DNA from 2 places in the Occallatibacter riparius genome. Region 2 is predicted to be linked to the other one. Evidence: predicted binding sites of a transcription regulator. Region 2 holds the regulator's gene; the other holds the start of a gene.
The links. The regulator LexA, encoded in region 2, represses DNA repair genes until DNA is damaged. The targets are predictions, from matches to a motif close to CANTTCGCTTTTTATTCGC.

Region 1: the regulator LexA is predicted to act here: its motif matches at 13,320-13,338, upstream of MOP44_RS03310 (ATP-dependent DNA helicase).

Annotation. Positions count from the first base shown of each region.
Region 1 covers NZ_CP093313.1:841,748-857,539, reverse strand. Annotated here, with positions in the region: gene MOP44_RS03355 (hypothetical protein) at 78-728, shown strand; gene queD (6-carboxytetrahydropterin synthase QueD) at 769-1,146, opposite strand; gene MOP44_RS03345 (hypothetical protein) at 1,227-1,490, opposite strand; gene pncA (bifunctional nicotinamidase/pyrazinamidase) at 1,523-2,158, opposite strand; gene MOP44_RS03335 (ABC transporter permease) at 2,389-4,869, shown strand; gene MOP44_RS03330 (glycoside hydrolase family 43 protein) at 5,087-6,691, shown strand; gene MOP44_RS03325 (S53 family peptidase) at 6,775-8,406, opposite strand; gene MOP44_RS03320 (alpha/beta hydrolase) at 8,637-9,524, opposite strand; gene MOP44_RS03315 (Na+/H+ antiporter) at 9,588-11,189, opposite strand; gene MOP44_RS03310 (ATP-dependent DNA helicase) at 11,297-13,288, opposite strand; gene der (ribosome biogenesis GTPase Der) at 13,424-14,929, shown strand; gene MOP44_RS03300 (hypothetical protein) at 14,934-15,590, opposite strand; gene MOP44_RS03295 (2OG-Fe(II) oxygenase) at 15,695-15,792, shown strand, end outside.
Region 2 covers NZ_CP093313.1:4,463,667-4,479,458, reverse strand. Annotated here, with positions in the region: gene MOP44_RS18160 (glycosyl hydrolase) at 1-2,980, shown strand, start outside; gene MOP44_RS18155 (substrate-binding domain-containing protein) at 3,400-4,551, shown strand; gene MOP44_RS18150 (rhamnulokinase) at 4,593-6,023, shown strand; gene MOP44_RS18145 (3-keto-disaccharide hydrolase) at 6,134-6,928, shown strand; gene MOP44_RS18140 (D-Ala-D-Ala carboxypeptidase family metallohydrolase) at 7,034-7,471, opposite strand; gene lexA (transcriptional repressor LexA) at 7,609-8,214, shown strand; gene MOP44_RS18130 (energy transducer TonB) at 8,290-9,285, opposite strand; gene ileS (isoleucine--tRNA ligase) at 9,774-12,665, shown strand; gene lspA (signal peptidase II) at 12,662-13,183, shown strand; gene MOP44_RS18115 (AraC family transcriptional regulator) at 13,288-14,109, shown strand; gene MOP44_RS18110 (cytochrome P460 family protein) at 14,154-14,660, shown strand; gene MOP44_RS18105 (hypothetical protein) at 14,677-14,799, opposite strand; gene MOP44_RS18100 (lactonase family protein) at 14,912-15,792, shown strand, end outside.

The DNA.
Region 1 (15,792 bases), 3.2 Mb from region 2:
CGCTGAAATCCGCAGGTGATTCGAAAACCATCTCAGCCTTCCTGCGGTCTAACCCTTCGATGATACAGTCGAAGCCTGTGAGGCTCTTCCGACCCATCTCCCTTTTGATCCTTGGCCTTGGCGCTCCGGTCTTTGCAAGCGACCACACGCCGCCCCCCGTCCAGCCGGCGACCAGCTTCGCCGCAGTCGAGGTGCACGACAAGGAACAGATCGCCATCGCGGCCGAGCCCTATGACACGCGACAAAAAGAATCGATCTTTCGCATCGACTACCTCTCCCATGGAGTGATGCCCATTCGCCTGGTGGTGACCAACAACAGCGACAAGCCCATCTCGCTGCGCGATGCGCGCATCCTCTTCCAAACGGCAGCGGGCGATCGCATCCAGGCCGCAGAACCAGAGGACATCGAACGCCTGATCACCATGAGGGAGCGCAAGAGCGGCCACATCCCGCTTCCTGCGCCTCTACCCCCCATCAAAACCAAGCCGAAGTTCAGCAGCAAAGACCTCGAGACCGACTTCAACACCTTCGAGTACGCAGCGCTGGTTGTGGAGCCGCATACCACCCGCGCTGGCTTCCTGTTCTACGACGTATCGCAACTCGATCACCCGCTGAAGGGAGCCAAGCTGCACCTGCACGCCCTGCGCGATGCAGAGGGGAAAGACCTCTTCTACTTCGAGATTCCGTTCGACAAGTATTTGCAGTCGAAGTCGAGCCAGATGGATTAAGCTGGCGCGGCGTAGCCGCAGTTGGCTGCACCGCAGGTGCCTACTCGTAGTAAGTCGCGGAAGTAGTATCCGTCTCCCAGATGGTGCAGTCCTTCACGCGCACGCGGCCGCCGGTCATCTCGGCAAGCTGCTCGTTAGTCTGGTCGAAGAAGTAGCGGGCGATGTTTTCGGCTGAGGGATTAAGCGTGGTGAACGGCTCCAGGTCATTGAGCATCTGGTGGTCGATGCGATCGACGACCGGTCGCAGCACCTCTTTGAGCATCTTGAAATCGAGCAGCAGGCCTGTTCCGTCCAGCTCGCGGCCCATCAGCGTGACTCGCACTTTGTAGTTATGCCCGTGCGGGTTCTCGCATCGGCCGTGATAGTTGCGGAGGTAGTGTCCGGAGGAAAAACCGGCCTCCACATTGACTTCGTACATGAGCTTTTGAATCGCCTGCGGGAAAGTATCCCTCTGCTATTGATTTTAGTCGTTGCGCGGCGGCGGTGCCGGACCGTCGGCTATTCCCCGGATTTGCGGCGCTTGCGCCGGGCCGCGAGGCGAGATGCTTCGCTACGGCGATCCACCTGCTCGAACAGGTTTGTCATGACGCCAATAAACGCGCACGCCAGCCCGGCAAGCATCAGGAACAGGGCGATGGTGCGCCACATGGAGCCGTTGGCGGGCAGCCCCGGCTGAAAGCTGGCCGGCACAAACGACATCCCCGCCGAGAGCAGCGCGAAGAACCCCAGCGTAGCGCCGAGAATGTAGAAGTTGCGGGACATTGGATGCGGAAAGACCAGATCCCATTGTAAGGTCAGCGGCCATTGAGTAGCTCCCGCGAGTCAATCACCTTCACGCCAGCCGCGGCAAATTCGGCCTCCATCTGCGCTACAGAATCTCCGAGGCCAATGGAGCGGCAGGCGTCGCGGACGGCGATAGCCTCAAAGCCTTGGCCGCGTGCGTCCAGAGCCGAGTAGCCGACACAGTAGTCGTAGGCCAGGCCAACGAGAAACACGCGCTTTAGGCCGCGTTCTCGCAGATAGCCACCGAGTCCGGTAGCCGTGGTGCGGTCATTCTCGTAGAACGCCGAGTAGGAATCGATCTGCGGATTGAAACCCTTGCGTAGGATCAGCTCGGCCTGCGGCAGGTGCAGATCAGGATGAAACTCTGCACCCAGAGTCCGCTGCACGCAGTGCTCGGGCCACAGGGTCTGCTCACCGTAGCTCACCTCGATGTTCTCGAACGGCCGCTTGCCGGGATGCGCGCTCGCAAACGACAAATGCTGCGGGCTGTGCCAGTCTTGGGTGAGGATGACGTGCGCAAACAAGGGCGCGAGCTCGTGGATGAGCGGAATGATGGCATCGCCATCCGGCACAGCCAAAGCGCCGCTCGCGCAGAAGTCGTTCTGCACGTCGATGACGATGAGGACGTCGTGAGGATTCAGGTGCATAGGGTCTCGTCGTATTTCATTGTCTACGGTCGAGGCGGGCTGGGCGCCGATGATGCCCGGGAAGCTGTTCGGAATCGCACACCCGGTTCGGGTTTGGACCGCGGCGGGCTTTCGGTCGCGGGCGGCCGGAGCTGAAAACAAGTAACTTGCGGACTGTTTCGGCTCCGTAAGGATGGAATGGCAATTGCAAGCCTTTCGTATACGGCATTCTCGCGGCGGAGGTCTATTCGATGGCTAGGTGGTTTGTTCAATTGAGGCAGGTTGTCCGGCGGCTGGGACGCGCGCCCATGTTTACCGCGATCACGCTGCTGACTTTAGCCGTCGGAGTCGGCGCCAATACCGTGATCTTCACTGTGGTGGAGAACGTGCTGCTGAAGGCGTTGCCGTATCCCGACCCCGGCCGATTGATTGGAGTGTGGTACCGGGCTCCCGGGATCAATTTTCAGGGTGACCTGAACATCGCCCCCTCGCACTACTTCATCAACCGCGAGCAGAACAAGACGCTGGAAGACATCGGCGTCTACAACGGCGATGCTTTCAACGTCTCGGGCTCCGGCGACCCGGAGCATGTGCCGGGTCTCGATGTCACCGATGGCACACTTCCGCTTCTCGGAGTTAAGCCCGCCCTCGGCCGTCTGTTCACCCGCGAGGACGACACGGCGTCCGCGCCCAAAACCGTGTTGCTCTCCTATGGCTACTGGCAGAAAAAGTTCGGCGGCGCCACCTCGGTGATCGGGCAGAGCATTACGATGGACGGCAATGCACGCCAGATTATCGGAGTGCTCCCACGCGGCTTTCAGTTCCTCGATTACGACAAGGTGGACCTCGTCGTTCCCATGGCGTGGGACCGCAGCAAGACGCATCTGGGCAACTACAGTTATGAGGCGCTGGCGCGGCTCAAGCCCGGCGTCACAATGGAACAGGCCAGCGCCGATCTTGATCGCCTGATTCCCATCGCCTTCCACAGTTTTCCTCCCCCGGAGGGATTCTCCGAGGCGTTATTCGAATCGGTCCGCCTCTCTTCGAGCGTGCATGCGCTGAAGAAGGACGTCATCGGCGACATCGGCAATGTTCTCTGGGTAGTGATGGGTGCGCTGGCGCTGGTCCTGCTGGTGGCTTGCGCCAATGTTGCGAACCTTCTGCTGGTGCGGGTGGAAGGGCGCCGTCAGGAACTCGCCATCCGCTCTGCCCTGGGCGCAAGCTGGGGCCGAACGGCCGGCGAACTTGTTGCAGAGAGCCTCGTCCTCGGTCTCCTGGGAAGCCTCATCGGCCTCGGCCTTGCTTACGCCGGCTTGCGAGCGCTTATCTGGGCAGCGCCGCAAGGCCTACCGCGTCTGCATGAGATCCATGTCGACCTCTACGCTCTGCTGTTTACCGCAGGCCTGGCGCTGCTCACCAGCTTCTTTATCGCCATCCTGCCCATCGCCAAGTTCGCCGGACTCCGCGCTACCACCGGGCTGCGCGAAGGCGGCCGCGCTCTCAGCCAGGGCCGCGATCGCCTCCGCGCTCGCAAGACCCTCGTCGTCGTTCAGGTGGCCATGGCGCTGGTGCTGCTGCTCTGCTCGGGCCTCATGATCCGCACATTCCTCGCCCTGACTCGCGTCGACCCCGGTTTCAATGCGCACCAGAGCCTTGAGACTTTCCGCTTCTATGTCCCGGACAGCCAGATTCCCGATGCGCAGGCAGAACGGGTCATGCGCCAATTCCAGGAGATTTCCAACCGGCTCTCCGCCCTGCCCGGCGTCACCGGCGTCAGCATCTCCAGCACCGTCCCGCTCTCCGGCTCGAGCAATAACGACGTCCTCTACGCCCAGGACCACGAGATGAGTCAGGGCAAAATCCCGCCCATTCGTCGCTTCAACATGATCGGCCCCGGATACCTTGCCACCATGGGCACGCGCATCGTGGCCGGCCGCGAGATGACCTGGGACGACACCTATAACAAGCTCCCCGTCGCCATGATCTCTGAGAACATGGCTCGCGAATGGTGGGGTTCTGCCCAGGCCGCTCTCGGCAAGAAGATCCGAGTTGCCAGCACTGATGATTGGCGCGAAGTCGTCGGCGTAGCGGAAGACGTGCATTACGACGGCGTGGACAAACCCGCCCCCACCACCGTCTACTGGCCGATCCTCCGTGCGAACTTCGAAGGCCAGAAGCTCGACGTGCAGCGAGGCGTCTCCTTTACTATCCGCTCGCCGCAAGCGGGATCGCAGGCATTCCTGCATGAAATCGAGCAGGCAGTCTGGCAGGTCAACGCCAACAACCCGCTGGCCAATCCCATGACCATGGATGAGATGTACCGGAAGTCGATGGCACGGACGTCATTCACACTGGTTCTGCTGTCGGCAGCGGGAACAATGGCTCTGCTGCTGGGAGTGATTGGAATCTACGGGGTGATCTCGTATACGGTTGCGCAGCGCTCGCGCGAGGTGGGGATCCGCATGGCGCTGGGCGCGCAGCGCTCGGGTCTGGTTGGTCTATTCGTGCGACAGGGAATCATGCTGACACTGATAGGCGCGGCGACCGGATTGGTGGTGGCCTTCGGGGTCATGCGCCTGCTGTCTTCGATCTTGTTCAACGTAAGCCCGTTCGATCCGCTCACGTATGCGGCAATTACAGTGGTGCTGCTGCTTACGGCGAGCGTGGCGTGTTATCTACCGTCGCGGCGCGCCGCCAGCGTGAATCCGGTGGATGCGCTAAGGGCGGAGTAGCAGCCACAGGGGCGATTCCAGTGAGGTGTACGCCCACCTGGTCCCCTACCTTTCGCGCTATAAGACTGCGCGAAAGGTAGGGACGGGATTTCATGTTTCAGAAGTGGTTCGCCAGAGGACCGCGAGCGCACTGAACTGCGTGCCGTTAGAATCTCTCCAAAGCCATTCCGCCGCCAGTCTGTGCATCGTAGAGGGCGCCGGCCCCTGGAGAGAAGTCATGCCCTGTATACGCCGCTGCTTTGGCTCGTCCGCCGCCCTTCTGCTGGCGGCCGGTCTCATCTTCGCCCGCTCCGCGCAGACGCAGCCCGGGCCACAAACCGCGCAGACAGCGTCGTTCCAGAACCCGGTGTTGTGGGAGGACCTGGCGGATGTCGATATCTTCCGCGTGGGCGACACCTTTTATTACTCGGCATCGAACATGCACTACTCGCCCGGAGCGCCCATCCTGCGCTCCTACGACCTGGTGAACTGGGAGTACGTCGGCCACTCCGTGCCTGTGCTCGACTTCGGTCCCCCCTACGACCTGAACGGCGGCAATGCCTACAACAAGGGCACCTGGGCCTCGTTCCTGAACTATCGCAAAAGCAACAAGACGTTCTACTGGGGCGGTTGCATCGAGTTCAAGAAGACCTATATCTACACGGCGCCGACTGTTGAAGGCCCTTGGAAACGGCATGCCGTCCTCGATAACTGCTACTACGACGCCGGCCTCCTCATCGATGACGACGACACGATGTACGTCGCCTACGGCAACACCACCATGCATGTGGCGCAGCTCTCGCCTGACGGCACGCGGGAAGTGAAGTCGCAGGTGATCTTCCAGACGCCGCCTGAGGTCAAGACGCTGGAAGGGTCGCGCTTCTACAAGGTCAACGGCAACTACTACATCTTCACCACGCGGCCGGCCAACGGCGAGTACGTCCTGAAGTCGACCCACGGCCCCTTCGGCCCTTACACCATGCAGAAACTGCTCCTCGATACGAAGAGCCCGATTGAAGGCGGGGGCGTGCCGCACCAGGGCGGCATCGTTCAGACGCAGAAGGGCGATTGGTATTACATGGCATTCATCGACTCCTACCCCGGCGGGCGCATCCCCGCATTGGCGCCGATTAAGTGGGACGCCGACGGCTGGCCGCACATCGAGATGCAAGACAACACGTGGGGGCTGAGTTATCCGTATCCTCTGCCGCCTCATCCCCTCAAAGCTCATACTGGAACCGACCGCTTCGCAGGCAAGGCGCTCGGGCCGGAGTGGGAGTGGAACCATAATCCCGACAATTCCAAGTGGTCGCTCGAGCACGGACTCAGGCTGCAGGCAGCCACCCTCACGGACGACCTTTACATGGCCCGCAACACGCTTACGCATCGCATCCTGGGGCCGCAATCGACCGCCACCATCGAGATGGATGTTTCGCGCATGAAGGATGGAGACCGCGCCGGACTAGCCATCTTCAAGCAGTGGTCCGCGTGGGTTGGCGTAAAGCGTGAGGGAGACACCTGGAAGGTTGCAATGGAGGATGGCCTCAGGATCGCCGGCCGCGACTGGAATACCGCCAGCAAGGGAACCGAGGTGGCGAGCGAGCCGCTCCTCGGCAGGCGCATCTGGCTGCGCGCCTCGGTGGATGTACATCCCGGACCCGGCCGCAAGGCGACGTTCTCCTGGAGCACAGACGGCAGGAACTTCAAGCCCATCGGCCATCCGTTTACGTTAAACAACGAGTGGATGTTCTTCATGGGCAATCGCTACGCGATCTTCAACTACGCGACGAAGGAACTGGGAGGCGCGGTGAAGGTGGCTTCGTTCACCTTAACCGCGCCTTAACTAACCAAAGAATGCCTCAACTCCGGTGAGCGGATTCCTTCTGTGGGGAGCGCAGCCACCTGCGCTCCCACAGAAGCATTGCGTCAGATGACGGTGAGAGTGCTCAACAGCTTGCCACCGTCGGGCACGCCCCAGCCACTGGCAGCATCGAAGCCGGCCGCAGCGTGGTAGCCCTTTCCGGGATCAGGATGCGAGGCGTTGTTGCCGCTGGTGACGTCGCGGGTGACGTTCTTCCCTACGGGCTTGCCGTTCGGGGCGTTCCCATACAGCAGAGGCGTAAGGAAACGCTGCTGCTTGGTTGCAGGTAATTGAGCGTTCACCCGCGCGATCAGCGCGGCCCACAGCGGCGCCGAGGCGCTGGTGCCTCCATTGGGCGAATCCTGGCCTGTGAAGATGAGGTCGTAATAGGGCTCGCCGGCGAGCGCTGAGATGTCCGGGACCACGCGGCCGTCGATGCTCTTGGAGTTAAGCGATTTGACCTTTACGGTCTGCCATTTGGGGCGCGGGTAAATGACGCTGACGCCTCCGCCAGTGGCGCCCCCGCCGCCGGAACGAGTGCCAGGCTTGTCCCACCAGACGACTTCGGATACTTTGGACTTCGATTTCTTCAGCATGGTGCCGCCCACGCAAAGCGTATTGGGGCTGGAGCCGGGGAAGTCGACGTGCGCGCGACCGTCCGTCTCCTCATCGCCGGAACCGTCGTCGCCCGCGGCAATGCACGTGGTGATGCCCAGCAGGCGCGCTGCGTTGAGTCGGTTATCGATCGCGTTGCGGGCGTTCGCTGACCAGCTCGAATCGTCTTCCGGCAGGCCCCAGCTTACAGAAAGCGTGACCGGGCGTGCGGCGATGACCTTGTCGAGCAGGTCGACCCAGCCTTGCTGATCGAAGGTCGAGAAATAGACAAGGATATTTGCCTTGGGGCAGAGCCCCGCGACGATCTGCACATCCATCATGACTTCGACGCTGTTGTCCAACTGCTCCTTGCGCAGGTTCGGAGGCAGGGCAAGGATCTGCTGATAGGTGTAGGCCGGCGCATCCACAGCCACGGCTTGAATGGTGGGGACTGGGCGCCCAAATTTCGTGCAGTACGCCGCAGCATCAGCGGCGAAGTAGCCGCCGCCGAACTCCGCGATGGCGATCGTCTGCCCGGTACCATCGCCGGGCGGGAATTTATATCGCTGTTCCAGGTCCGCGGGTGTGAGCGGTGCGAGCGATGATGCCTTGGCGGCTGTTGCTGCGGCACGCTTGCGGCGCGCCATCTCGCGAGTGTCGAGGCCCAGGACGCCTTTTACGATCCCCTTGAGCTCGGCCGGGATTTCAAGCGTACCCTGGCGGCCGCGATATTGCCCCTGGGTTGGCGAGTGCATCAGGACCAGGCCGGGCTTGAAAGCGCGCTCCATCTGAGCGATGGTTCCGCTGACGCGCATGCTGCGAGTGGCGAGCAGGACCTCCTCCACTTTGAGGCCGAACTTCTTGAGCGTTTTCGCAACCTTGTCGGCATCGGCCTGGCTGGCGCCATACGTCGCGGTCAACTCCTCGGGGGTGAGGGTCCGGCCAACGGCTTCGTCAGGGCCGGGAAGTGCGGGCCCGGCGAGATCGATGGTCACATCGATGCGTTTGTTGGGGTCCACTGCCCCAACCTTCTTGGCATTGGGATCTTTTGCCCGTTTGCTGCCGGGGAGAAGAACATGCGTGGTCTGTTTCTTGCCTGCCATTCGGATTCTCCTGGATGAGTGGATGGGAAGTTGGTTTGCTACCTACTCCGGAATTAGCAGCGGGCGCGGGGAGTAAGCGGTGGGATCGCAGCAGCCAATATAACTCCGGTTGCACACGGGCGTCGGAGAAATATTTGGTGGCTCTACTAGGACTGTGGTTGGAGCAGGGAGGAATGTGACGGAGAGCGGCAGGCGGAGACCTGCAAGGCCACGCCTGCCGCACCCTCGGTCTATTGCTTCTTGAGGAAGCCTTCCAGCTCGAGCCATTCCGCAAACCGATCGATCCAGTGATCGGTGGGGATGTTCTGCTTCCGCATGCCGAAGCCGTGGCCGCCCCTGGCATACATGTGCAACTCGGCGGACTTCTTCGCGAGCGTCCACTGCCGATAGAGCCCCAGGCTAACGGGCGCTAGGCCGAGGTTGTCATCGGTGGCTGCCGCGATAAACATCGGTGGCGCATCTGCGGGGACGGTCAGCTTTGTGAAGTCGTTGCCGCCCGCGTAAATGGGGGCCACAAACGCCGGGCGGCTGTCAGCCTTGTATCCGTAGGCCACTCCGACGGTGACGCCCCCACCTGCGGAAAATCCCATGATGCCCACGCGATCGGGCGCAACGCCCCACTCGGCCGCATGCTGGCGCACGTAAGCTACGGCGGCCACGCCGTCGGCGACCGCGAGCGGCAGATCCTGGTTGATCATCGTTTCCAGCTTGGTGCGGTCGTGTTCCCACAAATTGCCGAACAATTGCGTCGCGTCTTTATCCGTGGGCGCCAACCGGTACTTGAGGACAAATGCGGTCATGCCGCGCGCCGCGAGATAGCGGGCGACATCGTTGCCTTCGCTGTCGATGGAGAGCGCCATGTATCCGCCACCTGGGCAGATGACGACCGCGCTGCCGGTGTTCTCTCCGTTCGTCGGCTTGAAGACGGTGAGCGTGGGCTGCGACACGTTGGTGACGACATTGGTGTGCCACGCCTCGGAGTAGTACTGCTTTTCAGGGAAGGTCTGCGCGGGTGTGCCGGGGGCTGCGCCCGGATAGAGCTGGATGGTTTGCTGAGCAACGCAAAGCGGAGCGACAAGAAGCACCGAGCAGGCGAGCCGGACGAGGAAACGGTTCATGGAGGCCGAGTTTAGCAGACGAACGCGCGTCAGTGGAGGTAGTGCGGCCCGGCGTTGCAGCTCTTAATCCAGGCGGCTCTCACTTAAATCGAGTTCGTGTTCAAGAGTGCGATACAGGGTATCCCCAATCCGGCCGTTCGCACGCAGCGTGTTCAGTTCTGCGCGTTCCCGCCGAACTGTATCCAGCAATATGCGCTCGAGAGTAACCCCTTCTTTCGATGGTTCCGGCAGGCTGCCGTCGGGGCCGCATGGATCAACCTCCGTGAGCTTGTGCTCGTACTGGTGCAGCAGGTCCTCATACAGGTGGCGATTTGCTTCTTCTCCGGCGGCCTGGCCGCGCTCTTGAAGAAAACCGATAGCAGCGTGAAGCAGGAGCCGGCGAGCTTCTCCTTCTTCGCACACTCCTGAATCGACCTGAGCCAGGCCGAGTCGGCGGATGAGAAAGGGCAAAGATGAGCCCTGAAAGACGATCGTCACCACAATGACCGAAAAGGTCAGGAAGATGATGAGATCCCGCTCGGGGAAGGGCCTTCCATCCGCGAGCGTCAGCGGAAGCGAATTTGCCGCAGCGAGCGCCACTACTCCCCGCATCCCCGTCCAGCCCAGGACAAACAGTTGATTCCGGCGGGGCATCTCGTAAATCTGCCCGGCGAATCGCGTACGGACCCACCAGGAGGCACGAGCCGCGGGGAACATCCACACCATGCGCAGGACGATCAGGACCGCTGAAAACACCAGCGCATAGACCAAAACACTGAGCTTGCCTCGATTCTGAATCCCGGCGAGCACGTGTGGAAGCTGAAGTCCCAGCAGAATGAAGACAAAGCCGTTCAGAAGGAACTCGACAGCGTCCCAGACAGCTAGAGTCTGCAAGCGAACCCGCGGCGAGAAGATGCGGGAGCTCTGTCTGCTCACCAGCAGCCCGCAAGAGACCACCGCAATGACCCCTGATGCGTGGATTGCGTCCGCCGCAAGATAAGCCACGTAGGGGATGATGAGCGAAAGCGCGATCTCCACCGGCCCATCGTCAACCCACCGCTCCAGCCAGGTCACCGTAAATCCGATCAGCACTCCTACGAGCACGCCTCCCACCGTGAGCCAGAGGAAATCCAGCGTTCCGTGGAGCATCGACGGGGCAGTTCTTTCAACCACCATCTGCACGCCGAATTGAAGCGCAAGCAGTCCGGTTGCGTCATTGATCAGGCTTTCGCCCTCAAGGACATCCACGATTGCCTGCGGCATGCCGACTTTCCGAGCGATGGATGTGGCGGCTACCGCATCGGTGGGCGACACCACCGCTCCAAGAAGGAACCCGAGTTGCCAGTCGAAGCCAGGCAGCCACCACTGTGCAGCGAATGCCACGCCAATGGCGGTGAAGAACACCAGAAACACCGCCAGGCTCGAGATGGAGACGAGGTTGTACTTGAACTCCTGCCACGATGTCTGCCATGCAGCGATATACAGCAGCGGGGGCAGGATAACGATGAAGACGAAGGAGGGCGGCAGCGGGAAATCTGGAACGCGCGGGATAAGAGAGCAGAGCAGGCCGAAGACAACCAGTGCGATGGGATAAGAAACAGCAAAGCGGCGCGCCAGGCCGGCCACCGCAGCCACTGCGCACAAGAGTCCGACAAGCAAGATCACAACCGAGTTCACATGATCCATCCGGGGCGTTGTCCTCCCTGCAGGTTCTCGAACCAATGAAGCGAAGATGCCTAACACGACAGTTGCGATTCACTCGACTGTCCGGTGAGGGGCCGCTGAAGAAGCGATCAAGAGAAGAAGGCTTGCACGTCGGTGATATCCGTGCTAACGCGATACGGCGGGAGGCTGGCAAGGAAGGTTTGCCCGTACCGCTGCCGTCGAATCCGCGGATCGAGCAGCACCAGCACCCCGCGATCTTCGAGCGAGCGGATCAGCCGGCCGAAGCCCTGCTTGAGCGTCAGCACCGCCTCCGGCACTTGGTAGTCGAAGAAGGGCTTGCCGCCGGCTTCTTCGATTGCCTTCATGCGCGCCTGCACCACGGGATCGTTAGGCACGGCGAACGGCAGGCGGTCGATGATGACACAGCTCAGCGCTTCGCCTTGCACGTCCACTCCCTGCCAGAAGCTCGATGTGCCGAACAGCACGGCATTCGGCGTGTTGCGGAACTCATCGAGCAGCGCCTTGCGGGGCGCGGTGCCGTGCAGCAAGATGGGCCAGTCGAGCACCGGCAGCAGACGCTCGTAGACATCGCGCATCTGGCTGTAGCTGGTGAAGAGGCAAAACGCGCGGCCTTTCGAAATGTCGAGGATGCGGCGGATCTTCTCGGCCGCCGCCGCTGGAAAGTCGGGCTCGCGCGGGTCTGGCATTTCCGGAGGAAGGTAGAGCAGAGCCTGCTCGCCGTACTTGTAATGTGAGGGCACAATGAGCTGGCGCGCTTCGGTCAGGCCCAGCCGCTTCCGCATGTGCTCGAAGCCGCCCTGCACGGTGAGCGTGGCCGAGGTCAGCACTACCGTCGGAATCGTCTCGAACACGAGCTCGTGCAGCAGCTCCGACACATCAATCGGCGTGGCTTGTACAAACGTTGTGCGACTCTGCTGTCTGCCCAGGCGGGCCCCGTCGCGCTCGTTGCCACCCCACGCGCGCCGCTCGAGCCAGTAGACAATGTTGCTCGCGTTCGACTCCATCAGGAATTCGAGCTCGCTGCGCAGGCGGCCTACGCGCTTGCGGATGCCGGGAGCTTCGTCCACTTCCTTGAGGTTCCCGATCTCGTCCTCGATGCGGCGCAACGTGGCGCGCACGCCGGTGTAGAGGTCCCCGCGCGTTTCCAGGAACTCCTCGCGCCCAGCGAAAGGCTGACGCCCGTCGCCTGCCATGGGCAGCTCGGCAAAGAACATCCGCGCCCTGTCGCGAAGTTGCGCCGTCAGCGCCGGCAGACCCAGAGCACCTTCCTTGCCGCGCAGCATCGTATCGGTGTCGCGTGCCAGCTCTTCAAAGCGCACGTTCGAGACGGACAGGCCGAAGTAGTTGGAGGCCACCTCTTCCAACTCATGCGCCTCGTCGAAGACCACTGCTGCTGCTTCGGGCAGGATGCCGGCGTCCGGCGCCCCCGCCATCTCCCGTTTCACCGCCAGGTCGGCGAAGAACAGGTGATGGTTGACGATGATGATGTCGGACTCGAGGGCGCGGCGGCGCATCTCGGTGATGAAGCAGCGCTGATAGCTTGGACAGGTCTGGCCCAGGCATGCGTCGGAGCGCGCGTCGAGCTTGGCCCAGACCGCGCTGGCCTCCGGGATTCCGGACAGCTCCGCCCGGTCGCCGGTCTCGGTGGTCTGCTCCCATTCAGCGATCTGCTGGTACTGGTCGATCTCCTCCAGCCCCGAGAGAATCGGCTGATTGCGCAGCGTGACCAGCTTGTGGCGGCAGAGGTAATTGGCCCGGCCCTTCATGTAGCAGACCCGCAGGTCGCCCAGCAACGATTCGAGAAAAGGCACGTCGCGGAAGTAGAGCTGATCCTGCAATGCCTTGGTGCCGGTGGAGACGATGACCCGCTGGCCGGTCCGCAGGGCTGGCAGCAGATAGGCCAGCGTCTTGCCGGTGCCGGTGCCCGCTTCCACAATCAGGTGCCGCCGCTCGGCCATGGCGCGCTCCACGGCCTTGGCCATCTCCAACTGCCCGGGCCGGTACTCGTACGGCAGCGGTGAATTGGCGAGGATCCCTCCGGGCGCGAAGAACTCGTGCAGGGTGGGCAGGGTCCGGGTTGTGGCTATGGTGGAGGCCATCGGAACGGGCTCTTTCCATCATAGGGGGAAAGCGAATGTGGGGCGAATGTGCGCCTATTCCGTTTGACTCCGCTCTCTACTAACCCGGAAACTGGAAGATGCACCCGCCGGACGCCGGCGTTGAGGAGAAAGACATTGCCGACGTATCGCCGATCCGTAATCCCTACCCGCGCGGGCGCGGAGAACCTTCCGCTGGTGGCCATCGTGGGCCGCCCCAACGTGGGTAAGTCCACGCTGTTCAACCGGTTGACCAAGAGCCGCCGCTCCATTGTGGGCGACGAGCCAGGCATCACTCGCGACCGCATCTACGGCGAATACGAGTGGGGAGGCCGGCGCTTCCGTCTGGTGGACACGGGCGGTATCGTTCCTGACGACCCCGAGCTCATTCCCACCGAGATCTTCAATCAGGCGCGCGTGGCGCTCCAGGATGCCGACGCGTTGATCCTTGTGGTCGACGTGCGCACGGAGCTTGCCAGCCCCGACTACGACCTGGTCCGCATGCTGCTGCGCGGCGGCAAGCCGGTGTTCCTGGCCGTGAACAAGGCCGAGGGCGAAGCCATGGCCGCAGCCGCGGAGAACTTCCGCCAGCTTGGTATTCGCGAGGTGTATCCCGTAAGCGCCGAGCACGGTGTGGGCATCGGCGAGCTACTGGACGCCGTAGCGGAGGCGATTCCCGTGACCGCAGCTGAACAGTCCGCCGAGACCGAAGACGAGGTCGCTGAGGAGCGCGAAGTCTCCGAAGGCGGCCCGCTGGAGCCCGGTTCAGAGGACGAACCGCACCGTGCGCTGCATCGGACTCACGGCGAGTTTGAGCAGCACGAGACCTCTATCGCCATCATCGGCCGACCCAACGTGGGCAAATCCACGCTGCTGAATGCCCTCACCGGGACCACGCGCGCGATCGTATCGCCCATCGCTGGAACCACGCGTGATGCCGTTGACGAGCTGGTGGAGTTCGAGGACATGCGCCTGCGCTTCGTCGACACGGCCGGCATCCGCCGCAAAGGCAAGACGCACCTGATGGCCGAAAAGCTGTCAGTAGTCATGGCACGGCGGCACCTTGAAGCCGCAGACGTGGCGCTGCTGTTGATTGATGCCACCGAGGGCGTGACGGCATCGGACGCGACCATCGGCGGCTATGCGCATGAGTCGGGCCGGTCCGTCATTATCGTCGTCAATAAGTGGGATGCTGTGACCACCGCCCGCACCGACGGCAAGCCCCCCGCAGACCGCCAGATCTTCGAAGAGCAGTTGCGCAAGGCCCTCAAGTATCTTGACTACGCGCCGGTAATCTTCCTCTCGGCCAAAGAGGGCAAGGGCATGGGTCGCGTGCTGCATGAGGTGAAGGCGGTCGCGGCCGAGCGACGCAAGCGCGTCACCACCGGGCAGATGAACCGGTTCCTGGAGAAGATCGACTTCCAGCGAGCGCCGGTGCCCATGGCCAAGCGCATCCGCATCTTCTATATGACGCAGGCCGCGGTGGCGCCCCCCACGTTTGTGCTGTTCACCGACCGCGACATCAAGCTGCACTTCGCCTTCGAGCGCTTCCTCCAAAACCAGATCCGCGACTCCTTCGGCTTCAAAGGCACCCCCATCTGGTTCAAGATCAAAGCCCGCAACGCCGACAAGAAAGACGAGTAACGAGCTAGGAACGCATTCCACCAGGAGCAACGCATTCCTCGTCCGTGAGCTTCGCCAGCCGCGCGAAGCTATCAAGAAGGTCGGCGTCTACCACTGGTCGAAACCTCTGCTCCTCCTGATCCCAAACGAAATCGTGCCCGAGACGGCGAATGGTATTCACGTCTCCATTGTTGACTTCTGAGTACCATCCCCAAACGCTGTCGAGGTCGCCAACAGCGCGCCACGGCTCGCGTTCCCCTGCAATCACCAGTCGTGCGATCTGCCGCGAAACCAGCATGCGGGCCTGCTGGACCGGAAACGGGACTGGGAATCCAGCCTCCTTGGTGATTCGCTCCATGAGTTCAACTGCATCGCGATCGCAATGCACCTGCGTCTCGCCCGCGAGGCGGCGAAGCGAGGGCGTGTCGTAGCCGGCTTCGAGCAGGTCGAGCGCGATCGCTGCGGTATCTTCGCCGTGAATATCACCGCAAACAAACCGAGCGACGAACATCTGCAAACTCAGCTCTGATTCCGGAGGCGGAATCTCGGGGTACTTTCCTACCCAGGGCCGGGGCTCGCTCAACCGAAGCTCGACGATCTCCGCCGGGGCGCTGGCACCTCCTAGTTCGGAGTCGCCGCGGGGGTTTGATCGCGCGATGCGCCTGAGGAAGCGGTTGAGCATGTAGCAATTATGCCCGACCTCATCAGCGTTGCTTGCTGCCTGCCTGTGTCCACAATCACAGACCGCCGCACCCCCATCAGTGCTCCATGGGTACGAGGGCGCCTATGGAATTTTTGAATCGCGAGGTTCTCAAGAGTCTCAGTCCGGATGCTTTTCAGCAGCGGGAGCCGTATCCCTGGACGCAGATTCCCAATGTTCTGAC
Region 2 (15,792 bases):
GCACGGGATGAAGAAATACGTCTGGAGCGAGACGGTTGTGAAGGGAGGGCAGCCGTTCAATGGGAAGCTGCCACATCCTCCTACGAACACCGGCGCGTTCCAGAACATGGCCATTCATGAGCAATTTGGCGGAGAGATGCAGAATCCGCCGCAGTTCTATGCGGATGCAGCGGTCATCGCCTATCGCCGCGCAGCGTCGGACGTGCCGATCGATCCGGAACACGCGAAGATCACGTCCAGCGGCGGCTCCGAGTTTGACGCCGCTGTGCTAAGTGATGGGGACCTGGAGAAGACCACAAAGATTCCGATCCCGGCCAAAGGTTCGGTGTCGTGGGTGCAGTATGAATTCCCTGCTCCGCAGACGATCCGCGCGATCTCGTACGTGACCAAGGATCCGAACTTCATCGAGCGAATGATGGTGGGAACGCCCGAGAAGAATCTGGAAGCGAGCGACGACGGCCAGAACTGGCGGCCTGTGGTGAGTCTCAATGGCGGCGATGCGCCGGAACACACCATTTCGTTTGCAGCAGTGACAGCCAAGTTCTTCCGCGTCACCTTTAAAGCTACCGCTCCGCCACCGCCACCGGCTTGGGCCGAGGGCTTCGATGCCTCGGCACTGGGGATCAAGATTCCACCTCCGCCGAAGGATTACGAAGTTGCGGAGATGGCGCTCTATGCTGCGCCGCGCGTGAACCGGTTCGAAGAGAAAGCAGCGTTTGTACCTGCTCCAGACCTCTACGGATTTGCGACGCCATCAGTCGACGCGGCCGATGCGATCAAGAAGGCTGACGTCGTCGATCTCACTTCGAAGATGCAGCAGGATGGCACGCTCAACTGGACGGCTCCGGATGGCGATTGGGTGGTGCTTCGCTTTGGCTACTCTCTGCTTGGCATTACGAACCATCCCGCAACCAAGGAGGCTACCGGACTCGAAGTGGACAAGCTCGATCGCCGCTTCGTAAAGGACTATTTCGAGAAGTATCTCGACAGCTACAAGGAGACGGTGGGTCCCGAGCTGATGGGCAAGAAAGGCATCCGCTACGTCATCAACGACAGCTGGGAGGCCGGCTCGCAGAACTGGACTGACAACATGATTGCGCAGTTCAAGAAACTGCGCGGCTACGATCCCACGCCGTGGATGCCGGTGCTTGCAGGCCGCGTGGTGGAGAGCGCCGAGGCCAGCGACCGCTTCCTGTGGGACTTCCGTAAGACTATCGGCGACCTGATCGCCAACGAACACTATGGGCAGCTTGAAGAGACGCTGCACGAGCGCGGCATGGGCCACTACGGCGAGTCGCATGAAGGCGGCCGCGCCTTCGTCGCTGACGGCATGGAAGTGAAGAAGTTCAATGAGATCCCGATGTCTGCCATGTGGACGCAGACGCCGGGCGTGAACAAGGAACAGTTTGGCTACAACGCGGATGATCGCGAATCCGCGTCTGTGGCCCACCTTTATGGGCAGAACCTTGCTGCGGCTGAATCGCTTACGGCGGCTGCCGCGCCATGGGCGTGGTCACCGGCAACGCTGAAACCCACCGCCGATCAAGAACTGCTCAACGGCATCAACCGCTTCGTGATTCACGAGTCGGCTCACCAGCCGCTGGTGGATCCGGCGAAGGAGCCAGGTCTTACGCTTGGGCCGTTCGGCCAGTGGTTCAATCGCAACGAAACATGGGCGGAGCAGGCCGGCGCGTGGATCAACTATCTGGCCCGCTCGAGCTACCTGCTGCAGCAGGGCCACTTCGGCGCGGACCTTGTTTACTTCTACGGTGAAGATTCGAACCTGACGGCAATCTTCAATGACAAGTCGCCTGACATTCCAGCCGGCTATGGCTTCGACTACATCAACGCAGACGGGCTGATTCATGAATTGGGCGTCTCGAATGGCCAGCTCACCACGAAGAGCGGTATGCGCTACAAGGTGCTTGGCCTGGATGCCTACAGCAAGCACATGTCGCTGCCGGTGCTGCGCGCCATCTACAAGCTTGCGCAGGATGGCGCAGTGATCGCCGGCGCCAAGCCTGCAGACGATCCCAGCCTCTCTGATGATGCCGCTGAATTCTCAAAGCTCAACAACGAGCTCTTCGGCGACGGAACCGGCGTGCGCAAGGTGGGCAAGGGCACGGTCTATGCAGGCCAGCCGCTGGCCGCTGTGTTCGATGCGCTGCAGCTCAAGCCCGACTTCGACTACACCAAGCCGCAGAAGGATAACGAACTGCGGTTCGTACATCGCAAACTGGCGGACGGCGATCTCTACTTTGTCGACAATCGCGGCGACAACGAAGCTACAGTCGATGCCACTTTCCGGGTGACCGGCAAGGCGCCGGAACTCTGGCGTGCTGAGACTGGCACCAGCGAGCCTGCATCGTTCAACATCGCCGACGGCCGCACCACGGTTCCGCTGCACCTGGAGCCATGGGGCACCGTGTTCGTGGTCTTCCGCAAGGCTACGGCGGAAAAGTCACACACTGTTCCCAAGCCGACCGAGACGAAGGTCGCTTCTGTCGAAGGCCCGTGGCAGGTTGCATTCCAGTCTGGCCGCGGCGCGCCGCCCTCCATCACGATGGACACGCTCACCGCCTGGAACGAGAGCAGCGATCCCGGCGTGAAGTACTTTGGCGGCGTGGGAACCTACACCAAAACGATCCAGGCATCAGCCGACTGGTTCAGCAAGGGCTCGCATCTCTGGCTTGACCTAGGCGATGTGAAGAACCTAGCGGAAGTCTCGGTGAACGGAAAGGACCTCGGTGTGGTCTGGCATGCGCCTTATCGGATCGATGTCACGTCGGCGCTCAAGCCGGGCAAGAACGATGTCGTCATCACGGTGGTGAACGCCTGGGTGAATCGCTTCATTGGCGACGAGCAGCCCGGCGCGACCAAAATCACCTTTGCCGATGTGAAACCGTACCGGGCGAAATCGCCGCTGCTGCCTTCGGGCCTGATTGGACCGGTAGCTGTGGTTCGCTCGGAAGCGAAGTAATCGAGGATGTTTCACGACAGTTATCTCTCAGGTGGAGGCGCGCTCGGGTAAATCGCCTTATCATTAACGGGAGCCATGATTTCCAGGCGAACATGAGGGCCACGGTCCCGGCCGCGGCCTCCGCCCGGGAGTTATGACTGAAAGCGGCATTGGTTGATCGCGAGTGACAGGATTGGTTGCAAGCCAAGTGCTGGATTGTCGCCGTTGAAGAGCTTTTTGTGGCGCTTTCTGGCACAACGTAGTCCTCTTGTTCTCGAGTAACGCTGGATGCGCGGACTGCTGGATATCTATTTGCAGCCCTCGCCGAAAGCGGATTTTGCAGGGCATCAGCGCGGAATGTGAACAGCCGCCCAGCGGCCGTCAAAGGAGCACGCAGGATGCAACGCAAGGGGGCCGGTGCCGGAGGGAGGAACGCGGTTTTGTCGAAAACTAAGATCAAGCGGCTTTACCTTATCCCGATTCTCTCCAAGGCGCTCGACGTGCTTGAACTGCTCGAACAGACCAACGCACCCGTTGCTCTGGAAGACGTCTACCAGCAGACCAAGATTTCGAAGACCAGTGTCTATCGCATCTTGAAGACGCTCGTGCATCGCGGGTATGTCGCGCAGGGGCAGAACGGGCAGTACCGGCTCGTCTCGCGACCGCGGCGGCTGCGTTTCGGCTTCGCTGCGCAGAGCGCCGAGATGCCCTTCTCCGTTGCTGTCGGCAACAGCGTTTCTTCGGCTGCGGCGGCTGCCGGCATCGAGCTGCTCACGCTCGACAACCGCTACGATCCGGATGTTGCCATCAAGAATGCGGAGCAGTTCGTGAAGGAGCGCGTCGACCTAGTCCTCGAGTTCCAGGTGGAAGAGCATGTCGCTCCGCACGTCGCGCACATCTTCAAGAAGGCTGACATTCCTCTCGTGGCGATCGACATCCCCCACCCCAACGCGACCTACTTTGGGGTCGATAACTTCGAAGTGGGATACGAGGCAGGGGCGCTGCTCGCGCAGTACGCCTGCAACAAGTGGAAGGGCAAGGTCGACTGGGTACTCGGCATCGGCTTCAGCGAGGCTGGATCGTTTGTGCAGAGCCGCATCACCGGCGCATTTGAGGGAATCCGCGAACGGCTCGACCAGGTTCCCGCCGACCGCTTCCTGCGCCTTGAAGGCCGCGGCATGCGCCAACCAAGCTTCGTTGCTGTCTCGGAGTTTCTGCGCAATCAGCGCAAGGGGCAGCGCACGCTGGTGGCCGCCGCGACTGATTCGAGCGCTCTCGGCGTTCTGGACGCAGCGCGCCAAGCCGGACGCGAGCAGGACATCGCCATCGTCGGCCAGGACTGCATTCCTGAGGTGCTCGACGAGATGCGCAGCGGCAAGAGCGCCATTATCGGTTCCGTCTCGCATGGAGCCGAGAGCTACGGCCCGCGCCTCATCCAGCTCGGCATCGCACTGCTGCGCGGACACATCGTGCCGCCGTATAACTACGTCCGCCACCGCGTCGTCACGCCGGAGACTCTGGGCTCCGCCGACCCCGACAATCACAATGGAACCGACCAGAGCTCCGAGCGCGAACCCGCTTCGGCTCTCTGATCGAAAGGCAGGCTCTCGTGGATTCAGACTCCGACTTTTCCGTGTCCACGAAGCCTGCCCGCATCGCCATCGACCTAGGCGCCGAAAGCTGCCGCGTTTCGCTGCTCCGCTGGCGAGGCGACACGCCGCAAATCGAGCTTATTCATCGCCTGCCGAACGGCCCGACCCATGACGGCTCTTCGCTTCGATGGCCGTTCGATCGCATCTTCGCCGGTCTTGAAGAAGGTCTGCGCAAAGCGGCAGATGCAGCGCCGGAAGGTGTGGCTTCGATCGCGGTGGATGGGTGGGCGGTCGACTACGTCCGCCTCAAGGCCCAGGGGGAGCCGATCGCGAATCCCTTCTGCTATCGGGACGAGCGTACGATCGCAACCAAAGAGCGCGCCGACCAGCTCATTTCTGCGGCCAGCCTGTTTCAGAAGGCGGGCGCGCAGCCGCTGCGCATCAATACCCTCTACCAGCTCATGGCCGATCCGGAGTCAGGCATCGATGCGCATGCTCCGTGGGTCAACCTGCCTGAGTATGTGCTGCACCGTCTGGGTGGCCGACGCGTTGCCGAGTACACTAACGCCACGCACACGGGCCTCGTCGACATCGCCACTGGCGACTGGTCGCATCAACTGCTTGATCTCTTCGGCATTCCCGCTGATCATCTGCCGCCGATCGTCTCAACGGGAACCATCGTCGGCCGTCTCAACGGCCCGGTCGCTGAGCTGCCAGCGTTTCGCAGCACGCAGCTCGTCGTTCCCGCGTGCCACGACACGGCGTCGGCCATCGCCGGCATCGCCACTGATCTCGATGGAACAGCCTACATCTGTTCCGGAACGTGGTCGCTGGTCGGTACGGTCGTTTCCTCGCCAATCATCACCGAAGAGGCCCTCCAAGCCGGCTACACCAACCAGGGCGCAGCCGCCGGCGGATTCTGCTTCCACACCAACGTCAATGGCATGTGGATCCTCAAGCAGTGTCTCGAGAGCTGGAGGCAGGCCGGCCGCGCCTGGGAGATCTCCGCGCTCATCGCCCAGGCCGAAGAGTGCGACTGCGCAGGCATTATTCCCGTTGATGCAGCGCCGCTCATGCTCGATGGAGATATGCCTGAGCGCCTGAATGATGAGCTTCGCAAGATCGGATGTGCGACGATCGAAAACTGCGCAGGCAACGAACCGAAGTTTGCGCGCCTCATCTTCGAGAGCCTCGCCAGCCGCTACAAGTCCGCCATCGAGAGTCTCGAATCAATGCTGGGCCGGCCCATTCGCCGCATTCACATTCTTGGCGGAGGCAGCCAGAACCAGCTCCTCACGCGCCTCACCGCCCAGCACACCGGCCTTCCCGTCGAAACCGGAAATGTCGAAAGCTCCACCATCGGCAACTTCGCCGTGCAACTCGCCGCAGCCGAATCGCCCAACGGCAAGCTCACACTGGAATCCCTCCGCCGCTGGGCACTTGTCCTCTCGGAGTCGAGCGTCAGGCAATAGCCGCGAAAGCCGACAACCGTGTTCGTTTGTCCTTCTTCCCTTTGTCCCTCTATCCCTGTATTTCTGGTCCCTATTGCCTATCCCCTACTCTCAACCTTTAAACTCCCGCCATGACGCGCAATCAGGTTTTCTCCCTCGTAGCAGTTTCGGCCCTCGCCTCGTTCAGTGCTTCCCTCGTCGCCCAACAGCCCACTCAGCCCAAGATGAAGCCGGAAGAAACCGAGATCTGGCAGCCGGTTCCCCCGGTTGTTACGCCCGCCAAAGACGCCGGCGCCGCGCCCTCTGACGCCATCGTCCTCTTCGACGGCAAGAACCTCGACGAATGGGTCAACGTCAAGGATCACGGCCCTGCTTCCTGGGACGTGGTTGACGGCCTTATGAAGGTCAAGAAGTCCGGCGGCAACATCGAAACCAAGCAGAAGTTCAAGAACTACCAGCTTCACATCGAGTTCCGCGTACCCGAGTCCATCACCGGCTCAGGCCAGGCCCGCGGCAACAGCGGAGTCTTCCTCGCCTCCACCGGCCCGGGGGACGACGGATACGAACTCCAGGTGCTCGACTCCTACCAGAACTCGACTTATGTGAACGGCATGGCCGGCAGCATCTACAAGCAGGCGATCCCGCTGGCTAATGCCGCGCGCAAGCCCGGCGAGTGGAACGTCTACGACATCGTCTGGACCGCGCCCACGTTCAACGAAGACGGCTCGGTCAAGACGCCCGCGTACGCCACCGTCTTCTGGAACGGCGTCATCGTCGAAAATCACTTCGAGCTGAAGGGTCAGACGCTCTACATCGGCAAGCCGTTCTACAAGGCCTACGACAGCGCGCCCATCAAGCTGCAGGCCCATGGGGACAAATCAGAGCCCATCAGCTTCCGCAACATCTGGGTCCGCAATCTGCCGTAACACAGAGAAGAAGAGAAACAGAGAAGCAGGGAATCTCCCCTCGGCGGATCGGGTCGCTGTTTCTCTGTATCCCCTTTTCCCTGTTTCTCTGTACTGCTTCTCAACTCACGCCCCTTGCGTATATGTAGCCTTCCCGTTCACAAAGTGCGCCGTGAGCACCTGTCCCCGCATCTTCGGATCAAACGAGATGTGCACCCATGTTCCTTCCTGAATCAGCTGGTCGAACTGAATCGTCCCGTCGGCCTGGATCTTTTTGACAATCTCCAGAGGAACGCCGAAGCTCCGGCAAACGAAATCCGCCGCGTAGCCCGTCACATGCGCTGAGGTAGGAACACCCCCAACCGCGTGGTTAAGTGCCGGGCAGCGGTACCCGGAATCAATGTTGAGTGGGAGTCCCAGCAAGGCGCGCACCTGTTCGAGGCCGGCGGCTGTTGCCTTCAAATGCTCCACCACATCGGGCGGTGGTGTGTTGTCGATGCTCTGCCTGACGGCGGTTGAGCTGAAGGTCATTTCATCGAGACTGAAGTGATCGCTGAGTTGCATGACTCCCCCTTCGAAACAAAATATCCCGGCTTCCGCCAAAGCACACTAACTATTCCGGAACCAACCGCGTTACTAGCGGTTCCAATCCGGGCAGGATTTCCCCTTGCGATTCGCTTTTTATTCGCTATAATCCACGCATGGCTGTCACCAGGCGACAAAAAGAAGTCCTCGACTTCCTCGATACCTTCGTCGGCCGCAACGGCTACTCCCCATCCTTCGAAGAGATCGCACGCGGCATGGGGCTCAAGAGCCTTGCCACAGTGCACAAGCACATCACCAATCTCGAGAAGAAGGGCATGCTCGACCGTGTGCACAACCGCAGCCGATCCATTGACGTGCTGCCCCCCGGAACCCGCACCCGTACCAGCGACCGGCTTCCCCTTGCCGGGCGCATTGCAGCAGGTCTCCCAGTTGAGACCAGCGAAAATGTGGAGACTATTTCGCTGCACGACGTGGTCGGCAATCGCGATGTCTTCGCCCTCGAGGTTCGTGGCGATTCCATGCGCGACGAGCACATCATCTCCGGCGATTACGTGCTGGTGGAGCGCACCAAGACCGCCAAGCAGGGCGAGATCGTTGTCGCCCTGGTACACGGCGCTGAAACCACGCTGAAACGCTTCTACTCGGAAGGCAGCACGATTCGCCTGCAGCCCTCGAACATCGAGATGGAGCCGATCTACGTGCCCGCCAACCAGGTTGCCATCCAGGGCCGCGTGCTCGGCGTCCTGCGCAAGTACCACTAGAACGCAGCAAGATTCGCGCAAAGAAAATCCCCGGCCCTCAAAGAGGCGCCGGGGATTTGTTCTACTACTCGCTGCTTAGTAAAGCCGGAAGTTCACCGCGATTGTCACCATCACCGGGACCGGCGTACGTCCATCCTTCAGTGCCGGCTTGAACTTGTACTTCCGTACAGCTTCCAGCGCTTTCTCGTCCAGGCCCATGCCCAGCGGCCGCACCACGCGCGGGTTCTGTGGGTTGCCCTGCGCATCCACGATGAGGCTGATCATGACTTCGCCCTGGTACTTGGCGCGGCGCGCCTCATCGCTGAATTCCGCTTCAGGCGCGTTGATCGCTACAGGAGCAGAAATGCCGCCGCCGACGCGGTAAACGCCGCCACCTGTGTTCCCGCCGGATCCGGGTCCGTAGCCGTTTCCATTGCCGGAACCAAGGCCACCGCCCGATCCCGTGCCCATGCCGCCGCCGGTTCCCTGCCCATTTGAGGCCAGGCTCACGTTGGGCGAGTTGTGCACGCCGATCATGGGCAGCATCGGATTGTCAGGCAGCTTGATGTCTTTCTGAACATTGATCGCGGAATCAACGGCCAGCTTCGGCTTCTCGATCAACGGAACCATCGGGGGAGCCTGCGGGTGCGGATCAATCTTCGGCAGGTGTCCCTTGATCGGGTCCACCAGGTCATGAGAACCGCCGCCACCACCGCCGCCGGCCTTCACGGCTGCCTTGGGCGCCTTGAAGTCGGAGATATCGATGTTGGACATGCCGGTGACTTGCGGCTTCTTAATTTCCTGGTAGATCTTGCGCGCGCCGAAGACCAGCACAATTGCGAGAATCAAGCCGTTGATCACGGTGGCCGAACCTACGGCCCAGGGGTTCGTCTTGACCGCCATGCGGTCAGGAACCGGAATCGGTGTGGAGGTCAGCTCGAGCGGCGGAAGCTTGGGCGGGAAGAAGACGTCGTGTACGTTGTCGTACAGCTCCTTCCAGATCGGCTTCTCTTCAAACGCTTTTCCGAGGAAAGCATCGAGTTCATGACCTTCCGACGTGGGAACGTCAGACGGGGTAATGGTCTGTGTCATAAATGTACTGCCGGCCATTCCGCCGGATTCTGTTCCCCTTTGATCTGCAGGCCGGTGATGGCCGTTGCCATTCCCGCCTAGTGATCCATTATGCTCGAATGCCGTCGGTCTTGTCGCGGCGAACGAGGTGGAAGTCTCCGAGTGATGACTCGAGTCTACCGGACGAGCTGGGGACTGTCCGGGCTCCAGAATCTCATATTCTGTAGGCTTAGGAACTCCCATAAAGTAATAGACGACCCGCCTTGTGAGTTGTTAGGGTGCACATCCCGAAAAACAGTGTGAGTTAGGCCCAATCTAACGCGAAACTAGCCGTTCTGCCAGCTTTGGTGCCGTTTCCTCTGGATTCTGGTCCGGATCGGATCGGAACGAGATCGGGCCCGATCGGACCGGAGCGCCTGGAATTGTTCCAGCCAGGCCGGCATTGAAGAATCGCCGCTCCCGCCAGTTACACTGGAAGAGAAGATTCTGCACGAATTTACGGAGAAACGATGCCCGCAGCGCCGGAACTCAAGGCGACCCTGAATCTGCCCCAGACGGCCTTCCCCATGAAGGCCAATCTGCCTCAGAATGAACCACTTCGCCTGGCCCGCTGGGCGTCTCTGCGCCTCTACGACGAGCTGCGGAAGGCCGGAAAGGGCCGCCCTTCCTACATCCTCCACGACGGTCCGCCTTATGCCAATGGCCCCATTCACCTGGGCCACGCCCTCAACAAGGGCTTGAAGGACTTCGTCGTAAAGTCCAGGACGATGGCTGGTTACGATGCCCCCTACGTTCCGGGGTACGACTGCCATGGCCTGCCGATTGAGATCAAGGTTGACGAGCAGCTCGGCCGTAAAAAGCTCGAAATGCCCGCCGCTGAGGTGTTGGATGCATGCCGCGCCTACGCGCAGAAATATATTGACCTGCAGACCTCGCAATTCGAGCGTATCGGTGTCTTCGGCCGCTGGGCCACGCCCTACAAGACAATGTCGCGGGACTATGAGGCGCGGACGCTCGAAGCCTTCTACGGCTTCCTCGAGAAGGGCTTTGTCTACCGCGGACTCAAGCCGGTTTACTGGTGCATCCACGACCGCACCGCGCTGGCCGACGCCGAAATTGAGTACGAGAACCACACCAGTCCTTCGGTGTATGTGCGCTACAAGCTGACTTCACCGGCCGAAGCCCTCGATCCCGCGCTGGCCGGCCGCGAAGTCTATACGATCATCTGGACGACGACGCCCTGGACGCTGCCCGCGTCTCTGGCGGTCGCCTTCCATCCTGATTTCGACTACGTCGCGCTGGCGACGGCAGACGGCCCGGTGTACATCGTGGCTGCCGAACTCGCCTCCAGTGTTGTGGCAGCGACAAAGTTGGAGAACCCGGTCGAGATCGCACGTTTCAAAGGCGCGAAGCTGGAGCGCCAGACCTTCCAGCACCCGTTCCTTGATCGCTCTATCCTCGGGGTCCTGGGCGATTACGTCACAGCCGACACCGGTACCGGCGCCGTGCACACGGCGCCTTCGCATGGCGCAGAGGACTTCTACACCGGGCAGAAGTACGGGCTCGACCTCACGTGCCGTGTCGATGCCTCGGGGCGCATCCACGTGGACGAAGCCGCGTGGCCGCACACTACTCCTGCGCCTTACGACGGCCTCACCGTGTGGAAGGCAAACCCCGTCATCATCGCCATGCTTGTGGAGCGCGGCGCGCTGCTGGGCTCCGGGAACCTGGAACACTCGTATCCGCACTGCTGGCGCTGCCACAACCCGGTCATCTTCCGCGCCACCGAGCAGTGGTTCATTTCGCTTGAGACGCCGATGAAGCGCCAGGACGGATCCGAGACGACCTTCCGCCAGTTGAGCGTTGAAGAGATCGACAAGGTCACGTGGGATCCGGGCTGGGGCAAAGAGCGCATCACCAACATGATTGCGACGCGCCCCGACTGGTGCATCAGCCGCCAGCGCATCTGGGGCGTGCCCATCGCCGTATTCATGTGCGAGGGCTGCAACGAGCCCTTCATCGACGCGGGCCTGAACCGCAAAATCATTCAGCTCTTCGATGACGAAGGCGCAGAGGCATGGCACGCCCCCAAAGCGATGGAACTGCTGTCCGCCCATGCGAAGTGCGCGAAATGCGGCAAGTCCGAGTTCCGCAAGGAAACCGACATCCTCGATGTGTGGTTCGACTCCGGCACGAGCTGGTTCGCAGTTTGCGAATCGGACGCGGATCTGCGCGAACAATATAAGGCCTTTCAGCGGGGCAATGGCCCGACGGTGTTGTATCTGGAAGGCGGCGACCAGCACCGCGGCTGGTTCCACTCTTCCCTGCTCACCAGCGTTGCACTGCGCGGGCGGGCGCCGTATTCGCACGTTGCTACTGCCGGCTGGACGCTCGATGAGCAGGGCCGCGCCATGTCGAAGTCGCTTGGCAACGGCGTCGACCCGGTGGATATCGCTCAGCGCATGGGTGGCGAGATCGTACGGCTCTGGGTCGCGTCGGTCGACTTCCGCGAAGACATGGCAGCCAGCGAAAACCTAATGGCCCGCTGCGCGGAGATCTACCGCAAGCTGCGCAATACGTTCCGGTTTCTGCTGGGGAACCTCAGCGGTTTCAACCCTGCGACGGATGCTGTGCCAGAAGCCGAGCTATTGCCGCTGGATCGATACATGCTGGCGCGCACCCGCGAGCTAACGGAGAAGATCCTCGGCTGGTATGCGGCGTTCGAGTTCCACCGCGTGTATCACGCAGTGAACGAGTTTGCCATCGTCGACCTCAGCTCGTTCTACCTCGACGTGCTGAAGGACCGCATGTACACCTTCGCGCCGACGAACCCGGCGCGGCGCTCGGCCCAGACCGTGCTCTGGAAGATCACCGAGACGCTGGTGCGGCTCGTTGCGCCCATCCTCAGCTTTACAGCGGATGAAGTGTGGGAGTACCTGCCCGCTGTGGAAGGCCGCGAAGTCAGCGTCCATCTCGCGCTGTTTCCAAAGCCGGAGGAAGTGTTCGCGTCAGAGTCGGCTCCTGTGCTCGACGAGTGGAAGCGCCTCTTTGAAGTGCGCGATGAAGCACTGCGCGTTCTCGAAGAAGCGCGGCAGGCCAAGCGCATCGGCAAGGGGCTTGAAGCTGAGCTCGAAATCGCCGCAGCAGGCGAGCAGCTTGCGCTGCTCGAAAGGCACGCTGCCGGCCTCAAAGAGATCCTGAACGTGTCGCGGGTTAGCGTGGTCTCTGGCGAAAGTCTGCGCGTCACTGCCCTGCCCGCCAGCGGCCACAAGTGCGCCCGCTGCTGGAACTTTATGCCGGAAGTCTCGAACTACGGCATCTGGCAGAACGTCTGCACCCGCTGCCATCAGGCCCTGCAAGAAATGAACATTGAACCGCCGAAAGCCGAGGATGCAGCGTGAGCCTCACCTCCGCAATCCGGCTGCCGTGGCTGCTGCTCATCTCGCTCGCGGTCTTCACGGCGGATCGCTGGACAAAGACCTGGGTGGAAGCGCACATTGCGCTCGGCAGCGCCATCCCGGTCATTGATCACATCTTTCGCCTCTCGCACTGGACCAACGAGGGCGCGGCGTTCTCGATGTTCGCCGAGTCCGCTTCGCCGCACCTAGTGCGCTGGGGACTGATCGGGTTCACCATCATCGCGTCGATTGCCGTGCTCATCGCGATGGTCCGCCTGGGCCATCGCTTCACGCTTACCACGATCGCGCTGGCGCTCATCTTCGGCGGCGCGCTCGGCAACGTGCACGACCGTATCGAATACGGCTCCGTGGTCGACTTCCTCGAAGTCCACATCTTCAGCTATCACTGGCCCGACTTCAACGTGGCCGACAGCGCCGTCGTCATCGGTGCCTGTCTGCTGGTGCTCGACTCAATTTGGGGCCATCGGCCGGCTGCCGAACCCGCCGACGGCACTCAGTAAATACCGGCAGGAAATCCTGTCTCACTCTCCGTTTCACCCCGCTCGGATACCGCTTCAAACCGCAACGGTTTTCCGCGATTCGGCGACTTCCTACCATTTGAGGCATGGCACTTCGCGTGTACAGGCCCCCTCTTCCGCTCTCGCAGTATGTCGAATTCATGTGGCGTGCAACAGGTTCTGGGTTGCAGCCGTCGCGACAGCGGATCTATCCCGATGGCTCAATGGCGCTGGTGATTCACCTGCGACGGGAGAGCACATGCTTCTTTATTGACGACCAGGCCTGCAGCGTTCGAGTGCCCTTACTTGCCGGCCCTTGGTCGCGATCGTTCCAGATCGACCCGTCTCAGTCTTCGCCGGCCATCGGCGTTGTCTTTCGTCCTGGCGCGGCTCGCATGTTTTTTCCCGTAGCTGCGCATGAGCTGCACAACATCGATATCACGCTCTGTGATCTTGACCGTGGCGACGCGAATCGTCTGCTCAACGACGTTTGCTCCGCAGTCGGCATCGACGCCGAGTTTCGCGCGCTCGAACGTTATTTGCACATGAAGCTGGCGGAGGCCCGTCCGCTTCATCCGGCAATCCGGTACGCCGTCGATCAATTGTCGCGCGAAGGCGTTTCGGCGAGCATTCAAAGGATTCAGACGGATACCGGCTTGAGTCATACACGGTTCATTCATTTGTTCCGGGAACACGTTGGTCTTACGCCGAAACTGTTCGGCCGCGTGCGCCGATTTCGCGCTCTTCTCCAACGGATCGAGAAGGGTGTTCCCGTGAACTGGGCAGAGCTTGCCGCTGATTGTGGATACTTCGATCAGGCGCACCTCATCCACGATTTCCGCGCCTTCGCTGCCATCACTCCGCGTGACTACAGCCGGATGGCGTCCGGCGATGTCAGCAGCTTGATTACCGCTGCCGTAAAAAGTTGAATTTCTTACAATACGGGTGCTTCCGCCATGGGCAGAATCGGTCCATGACGAATTCTTCTTTCAACACTCTTCGGGCTGGCTTCCGGCGAAGCGCATGGATGGTGCTCACCCTCATCCTCGCGATGGGGCTGCTCTACGCATCTGAACCCATCCAATACCCAAACAACTTCCGCCTGTGGGTACATGTAGGAACCGGCGTCATTCTGCCTGGCGGCCCGATACCTGAGAGCGAACAGGGCATGCACCATATCTTCGCCAATCAGAAGGCTGTCGATGGCTATGCTTCCGGCAACTTTGCTGACGGTTCGGTAGTCGTGTACGAACTGCGCGAGGCTCGGCAACAGAATGGAATCATCTTCGAAGGCAGTCGCAGGAGAGTCGACGTGATGATCAAAGACTCAAACCTTTATAAAAACACCGGGGGATGGCGCTTCGAGCGCTTCATGGGCAACGGCCAGACTGAAGACGTAATTCATGACTCGGGAGCGTCATGCTTCGAATGCCACAAAAAGGCCAACGCGCACGGATTCGTTATCAGCCAGATCCATTGAGAGCTGGCGACGGTGCCTAGAGCACCTTCGCCAGCCAGTGCCCCGTGAGTTCCTCGAAGTCCACATCTTCAGCTACCGCTAGCTCGACTTCGACGTAGCCGACAGCGCCGTCGTCATCGGCGCTTGACTCTCTATACACGCACACCGCGAAGTCACCGCCGTCGAGTAGATGACAGATTCTTCATTTGACTTTGCTGAATAATTCCTGCCAACTCAAATCCGAAGTCATGTAAGCTGCTTAGGAGAGAGAGGTGGCAATCCTCGTGACGTCATCTGGGTTGCGCTTTGCAGGCAGTTTGAGCGTGGTGTCTGCGCTGGTCCTTTGCACAGTCGGATGCGGCAGCACCTCTCCGGGAACCAAGACCGGCGGCAGCGGCGGAGGCGGGAATCCGCCACCGACCTACGTGACTGAATACCTTTACGCAGGCGGCTATCCTTTCATCGATCAATACAAGCTGAGCACCAGCACCGGAATCCCCAATGCGCCGGTGCAGATGAACGTCAAGGGTGCTCCCAACATGGCAGCCACTGTTCCGACGAAATTCCTGTTCGCCGCTCAGAATGGCGGGCATAATGCGGCCGGCCCTGCCTTCAATGCGTTCTCAATCAACTCTGATGGCACCCTGACGCTGGTAGCCGGGTCACCGTTTGTCCTGCCGGATCCTGAACTCGCAGGAATGGACCCAGGCTTCATGGCCCTCACGCCGGATAACTCTGCGCTGTACGTCATGATGCCCACAGCCACCTGGAAGGCCTTTGTAACTGGGTTCAGCGTCGATACGGCGACGGGAAAGCTCACGCCTCTCTCAACGAAGATCAGCTTCGGCCCCGACTCCGGCAATGCATCCGGAGCCGGGCAGCTGGTGGTAGACCCATCGGGACACAATGTTTATGCGGCTATTGGTGCAACAGACATCGACGATGCGAACGGACACCCTCAGGCGGGTATCGCGGCGTTCTCAATCGATCCAACAACGAAGGAACTGACGCAGCTTTCGGGGTCGCCCTACCTGCTCCCGAGTTTCTCAGGTCCCGGCGATCCCGTGATTGACCCCACGGGCCATTTCGTCTATGTCGCGGTCTCAGCGTTGAATCAGGTCCAGGGATATACGCGCAACACCACCACTGGCGT